DNA from 3 places in the Sediminibacillus sp. JSM 1682029 genome. Region 2 is predicted to be linked to each of the others. Evidence: riboswitches for the same ligand, from Rfam matches in the RefSeq annotation. Region 2 holds a riboswitch; each other region holds the start of a gene.

Region 1 (3,276 bases), on a different contig from region 2:
GAGTTGGCCACAAGGGTGATGACATCCCAGAACGTATTGATGGTGACCCGCGTTTTTTCCGACATACCGATTTTCCCGCCATAGTCGGCGAACATAAAACCACCCGCAACCACTGCGATGACCCCGGAGACCTCCAAATGTTCCGCGATAAAATAGCTTCCGAAAAACAAGATGGCCGACAGGGCAATTTCAAATGGATAATCATCAAAAAAGCGGATGATTTGGGAGAACACAAAACCAAGGATGACACCGACCAACACACCGCCGAGACTGAATTTCAGGAATAACAGGATGCCGCTGCCAAGCCCCTCCCAGCCTAATTCGATATAAGTAAGCAAATAGATCGACGAAATTTTGAACAAGACGACCGCAATCCCGTCGTTGAACAGTGATTCCCCTTCCATGACCGTGGATAACTTTTCCGAAACACCGAGTGACTTAAATATGGATACAACACTTATCGGATCTGTGGCACTCATCAAAGCGGCGAATGTGAAAGCGACCGCTATCGGCAATCCGATAACATAATGAGTGGATAAGCCGATCACGATAAAGGAAAGAAACGTACCGGCGAATGCCATGCCAAGTACGGCCCGCTTGTGCTGGTATAAATGGTGAAAGGGAAGTTTTAACGTCGCATCTCCGAGTAGAATCGGCAAAAACAAAGATATGATGATTGCCTGGAACACTTCTGATTGAGTGATATATGCCTCTGCTTCGTCAATAAGCGGTACATGTACGTTAATAATACCAAGAATTAAACCGACCAAAACGAGTGCAATTGTATAGGGCTGACCGATTTTTTTGGCAATTCCGATCACGGCGATCGAGATAGCAAGCAGGATAAGGATTTGGATAAAAGTCTCGTTAAATTCATGCATCACGATTCCTCCTGGATTAAGTATATCTATATGTTTCTCAAAAACTGGGCAGATAAACCTGGCTGGAGTAAGTGCAGGGCACTTTCAACAGACAGGACTATTCTGATTATTGCAAAAAGTGGTTGACATGGAAAGCCATTGGTATTATGATAGGTGTCAAATTAAAAATTCTTATCCAGAGAAGCCGAGGGAACTGGCCCATTGACGCTTCAGCAACCTCTGACCATTGTCAGAAAGGTGCTAATTCCAGCCAAGATCATTCTTGGGAGATAAGAGCGGATATCGGACGATGACAGCCCTCTTTTCTCATGTTGCGGAGAAGGGGGCTTTTTCTAATGAAAAAAATCCCTCTTTCCCCGAGTCGAAACGCAAGCCCATTTGGCAGAAAGGGAGAGATTATTTTGAGTGAAATCATTATTTTATCGGGAAGTCCTTCGGCCCAATCAGGAACCGACGTGGTTTTGAACTATTTAGGGGAGTCTTTGAGGCAAAAAGGGTTTTCCACCGTACACTTATCCGTAAAGGAGATCCCTCAGGTCGACTTGTTTGAAGGAAGGTATGACAGCCAGAGTGTAACGGAAGCGGCAGCGCTCATCCGGAAGGCGAAAGGCGCGATTGTCGGGTCTCCCGTTTATAAAGCAGCTTACTCAGGGGTTCTAAAGGCATTTCTGGACATATTGCCGCAGGATGTGTTGGAAGATACTCCGGTTTTGCCACTGATGACAGGCGGCAGTCCCTCCCATTTGCTGGCATTGGAATATAGTCTGAAGCCGCTATTGGCGACATTGAAGGCACAGAATTTGAAAGGTGTTTATTTGTTGAACGAATGCATAGACAAACAGGATATCAATCAGCCGATTCACGATCCTGATTTAAACCAGCGATTAGAAAAGCAATTGGACTATTTTGTCCAGACGGTCAACAAGCAAAAACAGCCAATTTGAACCAATAAAACAATAGGAGGAGAAAATCGATGACGGATAAGCGGATATATTTGAATGCCTTTGATATGAATTGTGCGGGACACCAATCGCCAGGATTATGGACGCATCCGGACGACCAATCACACCGTTATAAGGACAGTGAATATTGGATAGAGCTGGCAAAGCTATTGGAAAAAGGGAATTTCGATGCTGTGTTTTTGGCTGATGTGCTAGGCACCTATGATGTTTACGAAAATTCTCGGGATGCGGCAGTAAGGCAGGGAGCCCAGTCGCCTGTGAACGATCCGTTGCTGGTCGTACCGCTCATGTCGGCCGTCACCAAGCATCTCGGTTTTGGCGTGACCGCTTCTGTCAGCCATGAACATCCCTATACCTTCGCCCGAAGAATGTCGACACTCGATCATTTGACAAATGGAAGGGTGGGCTGGAATATCGTTACGTCTTATTTGAAAAGCGCAGCAGTCAACATGGGTTTGGAAGATCAGGTAAGTCATGATGAGCGGTATGATATTGCAGAAGAGTATGTGGATGTTTGCTATAAGCTTTGGGAAGGCAGTTGGGAAGATGATGCAGTCCGTCTCGATAAAGAGAATGGCATCTATACCGATCCGGAAAAGGTCCATGACATCCAGCATGAAGGAAAGTATTTCAAAGTGCCTGGCGCCCATTTGAGTGAACCTTCGCCACAGCGTACACCGGTTATTTATCAGGCGGGAGCTTCCAAGAAAGGCAGGGCCTTTGCAGCCAGGAATGCAGAGTGTGTCTTTATCGGAGCTCCAACCAAAGAGGCTGCCAGGAAGTCAGTCAAAAAGTTGCGAAAAGAGACTGAACTGGCTGGGCGGAATCCAGAGGATGTGAAAATTTTGACCATGTTCACTCCCATTGTAGGGCGCACAGAACAGGAGGCGAAGGAAAAGTACAACGATTATAAAAAACATATCAGCCATGAAGGGGCACTTGCCTTGTTCGGTGGATGGACCGGTATCGACCTTTCGCAGTATGGCCCTGATGAAAGTTTGCGGTATGTTGAAAACAATGCCATCCAATCAGCAGTCGAAAACTTTACAAGGATTGATCCGAACAAACAATGGACAGTAGAAGAAATCAAAGAATTTATCGGGATCGGAGGTCTTGGCGCCTATGCAGTCGGCTCGCCCGAACAAATAGCCGATACGATGGAAGAATGGGTCAGAGAGGCTGGTATCGATGGCTTCAATATTGCATATGCGATTACGCCGGGAACTTTCCGGGATTTCGTCGATTTGGTTGTTCCGATTTTACAAGATCGAGGCCTGATTCGCTCTAGCTATGAAGGAGAAAGCTTGCGGGATAACCTTTTTGGAGCAGGACCGCGTCTTCTTGAAAACCACCCCGGGAAAAAGTACAGCAGGGCAACTCAAACTGTGTAACCAAGGATCGGAGAGGTGTACCCAGCCTCTCCGATTCTATTT
Region 2 (3,276 bases):
AAACCTTCAGGGAAGTGGCGGCTACTCCAGAAGCGGAATTAGCAGCAGCTCTATTGAGCAGAAGCATAGCAGTGAATCCACTTTATCTATAGAGGTGGCGGATAAGTTATATTCAAAAGGAAAAGGGATGGAATTTATGTTGGCAATTTCGGATGAACACGCACTCAAAGACTTTTCAAAAGGGTTTGTGTTTATTCATACGCCTTTCTGCGGCACATGTAAAATGGCGGAGAAAATGCTGTTGGTATTAGAACAAATCGAAGAGGCATCACTTTTCCATGAAATGAATGCCTCTCTTTTTCCGGGCTTCATGCAATCATTTCACATAGAAAGCGTTCCCTGTCTGTTAATAGTGGAAAATGGCCGGGTGCAGGAAAAAATATACGCATTTCATTCGTTAATGCATATTCAGGAGAAGATACAGAAATACAGAAACTAAAAAGGAAGGAATATTTCCCGAGAAATACTCCTTCCTTTTTTGCTTATGTCTTTTGGAAGACTCCATCTGCTTTTCTTTTTTGCAGGAAATACATGCTGGATGGCGAACTACTGTTAACAGGGAGGCGGTAGTCTTGTCAGAACAACTTTTGGCAGAATGGAAACGGCGTTTGGAAGATCGTGAAGATTTGTTGTATTTATATGAACAAAAGCACTTGGACATCAAAGTGGATGTAGGTGAATTCTCGGCTTGGGTTAAATTTCGTTCAGGAATTGTGGAACTCCATGCCGATTCACAATTCCCGTCTGCTGCCCCTTTAAAGGTGAAGGTGAACAATGACATAGCAGAACAACTTTTTAACGGGGAGCGGAAGCTGACAGCTTTCCCTGCAGGGCTTGCCTCCTGGACAGGGAGGTACAGGGACTGCCTGCTTTTTGAAACATTGCTGTACCTGCCTTAAACGAGTTGCCTGCCCAATGCTTGGACAATAGATAAAAAAGGTGCTTTGTCGCCAAACTGAGCCGCTATATCACCCTGCTTGTCAATAATGACAGTACTGGGAACCCCTTGACAGCGGTACATATCGTAAACGTTTGTCCCTTCGTCCGACAATGTCGGCTGTTGCAGAAACTTCTTATGGAATGCTTCTGCTTCATCCACCGAACGTTCTCTCCCAGTCACATTGATGGTCAACATTTTTATATCATTTTTGTTGATTGTTTTATATAACTGCTCTTTTTTGGGTAAGTCCGCTGCGCAGTCCGGGCACCAGGATGTCCAAAAGGTAAGCATGATCACCTTGCCAAGGTCCTTTTTCAGTTGATAGGTCTTTGGGGTACCCAGAATCGGAAGCTCGAAAACCGGGGCTTTCATCCAACCACTCCTTGCTTCTCAGTAAGTTTTTCTTGTTGTATATGCTAACATAACCAAAAATGGAAAACGATTATCGCACTTCAATTAATGAATTAGCTTGACACCTAACTGCGCCAATGCTAAAATCCTATTTAGCGCTTAAGGAACGACCTAATTAAATATTCTAATCTCTTATCAAGAGAGGTGGAGGGACTGGCCCTGTGAAGCCCGGCAACCGTTAACCAGTTTTTACTGGTTAAAATGGTGCCAATTCCTGCGAAGCAATAAGCTTTGGCAGATGAGAGAACATGAAAGTAGTCATACTGCGTCTTTCTGTTCTCTTGTGAACGGAAGGACGCTTTTTTAATACACACAAAAGAAGTATTAGGTAGTTCGGCAAGTATTGCTGAGGAGGAAGAAAGTTGATTTCAATTAAAGGCTTGAAAAAAGTTTATCCAGCCAAGCATCAGGATGTCCTCGCTGTCGATAACCTCAACCTGGAAGTAAGCAAAGGGGAAATTTTCGGGGTGATCGGATACAGTGGTGCTGGTAAAAGTACGTTCATCAGACTGCTTAATCGGCTGGAAGAACCGACTGAAGGACAAATTTATATTGATGGAAAAGAAATATCTGCAATGGGAAAGCAGCAGCTGCGTAAATCACGACAGGAAATAGGGATGATTTTTCAACATTTCAACCTGCTCTGGTCCCGTACCGTTCGTGACAACATTGCTTTTCCGCTGGAAATAGCGGGAATTCCCAAGGGGAAAAGGAGAGCCAGGGTCGAAGAGCTGATAGATTTAGTCGGGCTTAAAGGAAGAGAAGATGCCTATCCTTCGCAATTAAGCGGAGGGCAAAAACAACGGGTCGGCATTGCAAGGGCGTTGGCCAACAACCCAAAAGTGCTGTTGTGTGATGAAGCCACATCGGCGCTAGATCCGGATACGACGGATGCGATATTACGGCTGCTTGTCGATATCAATGAAAAATTGGGGTTGACCATCATTTTGATCACACATGAGATGCATGTCATCCGTAAGATTTGTCATCGGGTCGCTGTGATGGAGTCAGGAAGAGTAGCAGAGCAAGGCGATGTGCTGGATGTTTTCTTGCATCCCAAACAGCCTGTTACCAAGCGGTTCGTTGAACAAGTCATGGGAGACAGGGATCAAGAAGAATCGCTCCATTTATTGGAAAATTATCAAAGCGGGCAAGTTGTACGGCTTCATTTTGTGGGAGAAACAACCAATCAGGCGCTGATAAGCCAGGTGTCAAAGCGATTTGATGTGGCTGTCAATATCCTTCAGGGTAAAGTCACTCAAACACAAAAAGGGGCATATGGAACTTTGTTTGTCCATATGGACGGCTCTGCAGAAGAGATAGCCAGGGCGATTGCCTTTATCAAAACCACCTCGGTAGAAGTGGAGGTGGATCCAAATGCTGAGTGAACTTTTTCCAAACGTGAAAATGGAGGATATTTGGACAGCGATCGGTGAAACATTTTATATGACACTGATATCGGTGGCAGGGACGATTGTTTTAGGGGTCCTGTTGGGACTTTTATTATTTCTCACTGCCAGAGGTGGTTTGTGGCAAAATAAAATATTGAATTTTTTTGCTGCAGCGCTGGTGAATATCTTCCGGGCCATCCCATTTATCATTTTGATTTTATTGTTATTCCCATTCACTGATTTTCTTATAGGCACGATTCGTGGTCCGAAAGCGGCGTTGCCAGCTTTGATCATCGGTTCGGCACCGTTTTATGCAAGGTTGGTGGAAATCGGTCTGAAGGAAGTGGACAAAGGTGTAGTGGAGGCCGCCAAAGCGATGGGTGCAAAAACGCACACGATTATCTTCAAGGTTTTGCTTCCGGAATCGATGCCTGCTTTAGTATCCGGGATTACTGTAACAGCAATAGCATTGATTGGCTATACGGCTGTTGCCGGAGTGATCGGGGCCGGGGGTCTTGGAGATTTCGCCTATTT
Region 3 (3,276 bases), 100 kb from region 2:
GCAACTCCTTCCTCCAATAAAGCCAGGCGTTTTTCAAAAACGTCGACTGTCGGGTTGCCCAATCGAGAATAAATATTTCCAGGTTCATCCAGAGCGAACAAGCGCTCTGCGTGTTCTGTATCGTGAAACACATAAGAAGTAGTTTGATAAATCGGGACAGCACGCGACCCTGTTGTCGGATCCGGTGATTGGCCGCCATGAAGTGATAACGTTTCTAAATCGTAAGTATTTGCCATGTTTCTTTTCCTCCCGTAACTCTTTTTTTCAATCAAAATAAAAAGTCCTCTTCCTAAGAAGAGGACTGTTCATACAATCTCTCCTCTTATCTGTCAGGATCTCTCCTGCAGGAATTAGCACCTTTCAAGTCAATTCGACTTGAAGGTTGCCGGGCTTCATCGGGCCAGTCCCTCAGCCTCTCTGGATAAGAGTGCTTATTAAATTGTCTTCATTAGCTTATCAAGCTTCCAATTCTGATTTGATGATGCTTCCCCACTTTTCAAATTCGACCAGAAAACCGTCATGCCCGAAACTGGTATCGATCAATGTGTAATCCGCTTCTATTCCGATGTGCTTCAACTGGCCGATAAACTGTTCCAGCGAACCAGGAGGGAATAGCAAATCTCCGCTGTAGCCCAGCGCTGTTACCGGTGCTTCGATCCGGGAAGCAGCTTTCTGCCACCCACCACGTCCGCGTCCGATATCATGGGTATCCATCGCCTTCAACAAATACAGATAACTGTTGGCATCGAAACGCTTGGTCAGCTTTTTCCCCTGGTAATCAAGGTAGGATTCGATTTCATAGGCAATTTCATCGTGGAAGTTGCCGGCAGGTGCGCGCTGTTTCCTGGAAAAACGTTCATTGAACAAATCTCCCGACCGGTATGTGATCATGCCCACCATACGTGCCAGACTCAATCCGCTTTCCGGTATGGTCTCTTCCGTATAATTGCCGTTGTTCCAATTCGGGTCATGCAGGATGGCAAGTCTTGCGATATTGTTGAATGCAATCGCATAGTCGGTCAAGTAAGGCGTGACAGCCAAGGGAATCAAACGATCCATTTTACCGGGATACATCACTCCCCACTCCAACACCTGCATTCCGCCGAGCGAACCGCCAATAACAGCAGCTAAATGGTTGATACCCAGTTTTTCCAGTGCCAGATGCTGGGCACGGACCATATCACGGACCGTTATAAACGGAAATTTGGCCTGGTAGGGTTCTCCCGTCTTGGGATCTATACTAAGCGGTCCGGTCGAACCATTACAGCCGCCTAATACGTTGAACGATATAATTTGGAATCGATCGCTATCGATAAAACCTCCAGGGGTGATCATTTCTGCCCAATAGCCAGGCATATCCTGATCGCCCGCTGCATGCTGGCTTCCTGTCAATGCATGACAGACAAGGATTGCCGGTGCTTCGGCCAACCCAACCCGTTCGTAGGCAAGCTCAACCTCCTGGATCACGGTACCGGATTCCAACTCGAGCTCTCCTATGTTGACTGTACCGGTCTTCCTCTCGACAGCTGTTTTCACTTCCATACGACGGATCCACCACCTTTCTTGTTTTCAATTAATTCGATTATTTCTCAATCCATCTATCACTTTTCCAGTTGTCTTTCCCCCTGTTCACTGTCCAGGAAGACATAAAAAATGCCTCTCCAGAAGATAGAGAGGCATTGGTTATCAATTCACTCCTTATCTTCCAAGCTTTCGCTCAGCAGGAATTAGCACCTTTTTAAGCCGTGGCTTAAAGGTTGCCGGGTTTCATCGGGCCAGTCCCTCCACCTCTCTGGATAAGTATTCGCAATATTCCGTTTTGATTTAACCAGAATTGTAGCATGTAGAAGAAGACCTGTCAACAGGTTTTCTGCCTATTTCATTTTTTAAAATCATTATCAAGAAAAAATAAGAATAATCCGTTTATCCGTTGTGACTTGCGGGAAGAGGTTAACTGTCGCGAAAGGACGGGCCCGTCAGCGATATCGAAGTCAGACGAAAACAGACAAATTACTTAAAAAGGTGGTTTTTCACTTGTTTTTTCACAGAAAAGAACTTCAGTATCATGCAAAACCAGAAAAGTCCGACCCACTCTTCGCCAAGCAGCTGCAAGAAATTTTAGGTGGACAATTCGGTGAGATGTCTGTAGCGATGCAGTATTTATTCCAAGGTTTCAATACGCGCGGAAATGAAAAGTATAAAGACTTGATCATGGATACTGGCGCAGAAGAACTCGGCCACGTAGAAATGATCGCCACTATGGTTGCACGTTTACTGGATGGAGCGCCAATCAATGAACAGGAAAAAGCGGCCGAAGACCCTGTGATCGGCGCAATCATGGGTGGCATGAATCCGCATCACGCAATTGTTTCCGGACTCGGAGCCACTCCGGAAAACAGTGCAGGCGTGCCATGGAGTGCAGGATATATCATCGCCAGCGGCAACTTGATGGCAGACATGCGCGCAAACCTGAACGCAGAGTCGCAAGGAAGATTGCAGGTTGCCCGTCTATATGAATTGACGGAAGATCGCGGTGTCAAAGACATGCTTTCCTTCCTGCTGGCCAGAGATACCATGCATCAAAACCAATGGATGGCAGCCCTGCAGGAATTAGAAGAAAAAGAAGGCGGCAAAATCACTCCTACCACAGTGCCGGCTGAATGGGAAGCATTGGATTTCTCTCATAAACTGTACAACTTTTCTGAAGGCGAGGATAGTGCACGCGGTATTTGGGCTTCTGGCAATGCGCCCGATGGCCATGACTTCCAATATGAAAGCGAACCGGTAGGCTTTGGAGGAAAACCAGAACTGAAACCAGCTCCTCCTTATGTACATGCAACACCTCCCCTTGATAAATAAACAAGTGAAACAGACCTGTGCACGCGTCTCGGTGCACAGGTCTATTTTTTTAGATTTGTTTGTAGCTATGCTTTATCCCCTGGGGTTTGATTACAAGCTGAAAGATCACTTTTTTCATTGTTTTTTTCCGCTGATCCAGGGAAGTACATACCGTGATACACTTTTCCTGGAGGGCAGTCATGGTTTACTTGCAAGAATTAGAAGAAAAAATCGAAGCATTGCGGGTTAAAATGTATGAAGCATACAATAAAAATCCGAGTGGACAAGAAGTACTCCAAATATCCCAAACATTGGACAAGGCCATCAACCAGCTGGAACAACAAAAACGACAGCAATAATCCAGTTGCCTTTTGACTGCCAGTTCAATTGGTTGTATTTTTCCTCTTGCATTCGAAAATTTATTATCGTATAATAGTC

What was found. Region 2 has a riboswitch for S-adenosylmethionine ahead of ABVF09_RS13010 (methionine ABC transporter ATP-binding protein). Riboswitches for the same ligand answer to the same signal wherever they lie in the genome.
Region 1: linked by a shared signal. The riboswitch ahead of ssuE (NADPH-dependent FMN reductase) and the one ahead of ABVF09_RS13010 (methionine ABC transporter ATP-binding protein) in region 2 are both predicted to bind S-adenosylmethionine.
Region 3: linked by a shared signal. The riboswitch ahead of metX (homoserine O-acetyltransferase MetX) and the one ahead of ABVF09_RS13010 (methionine ABC transporter ATP-binding protein) in region 2 are both predicted to bind S-adenosylmethionine.

The regions. Positions count from the first base shown of each region.
Region 1 is NZ_JBEWYY010000004.1:268,652-271,927, forward strand. Features, by position in the region: gene ABVF09_RS09385 (cation:proton antiporter) at 1-881, opposite strand, end outside; SAM riboswitch class I at 1,050-1,157, shown strand; gene ssuE (NADPH-dependent FMN reductase) at 1,217-1,825, shown strand; gene ABVF09_RS09395 (LLM class flavin-dependent oxidoreductase) at 1,855-3,234, shown strand.
Region 2 is NZ_JBEWYY010000007.1:93,645-96,920, reverse strand. Features, by position in the region: gene ABVF09_RS13030 (toprim domain-containing protein) at 1-92, shown strand, start outside; gene ABVF09_RS13025 (thioredoxin family protein) at 137-439, shown strand; gene ABVF09_RS13020 (hypothetical protein) at 573-899, shown strand; gene ABVF09_RS13015 (TlpA family protein disulfide reductase) at 896-1,312, opposite strand; SAM riboswitch class I at 1,481-1,596, shown strand; gene ABVF09_RS13010 (methionine ABC transporter ATP-binding protein) at 1,714-2,739, shown strand; gene ABVF09_RS13005 (methionine ABC transporter permease) at 2,729-3,276, shown strand, end outside.
Region 3 is NZ_JBEWYY010000007.1:198,439-201,714, forward strand. Features, by position in the region: gene ABVF09_RS13510 (PLP-dependent aspartate aminotransferase family protein) at 1-236, opposite strand, end outside; SAM riboswitch class I at 320-428, opposite strand; gene metX (homoserine O-acetyltransferase MetX) at 457-1,542, opposite strand; SAM riboswitch class I at 1,696-1,803, opposite strand; gene ABVF09_RS13520 (manganese catalase) at 2,035-2,859, shown strand; gene ABVF09_RS13525 (Spo0E family sporulation regulatory protein-aspartic acid phosphatase) at 3,039-3,197, shown strand.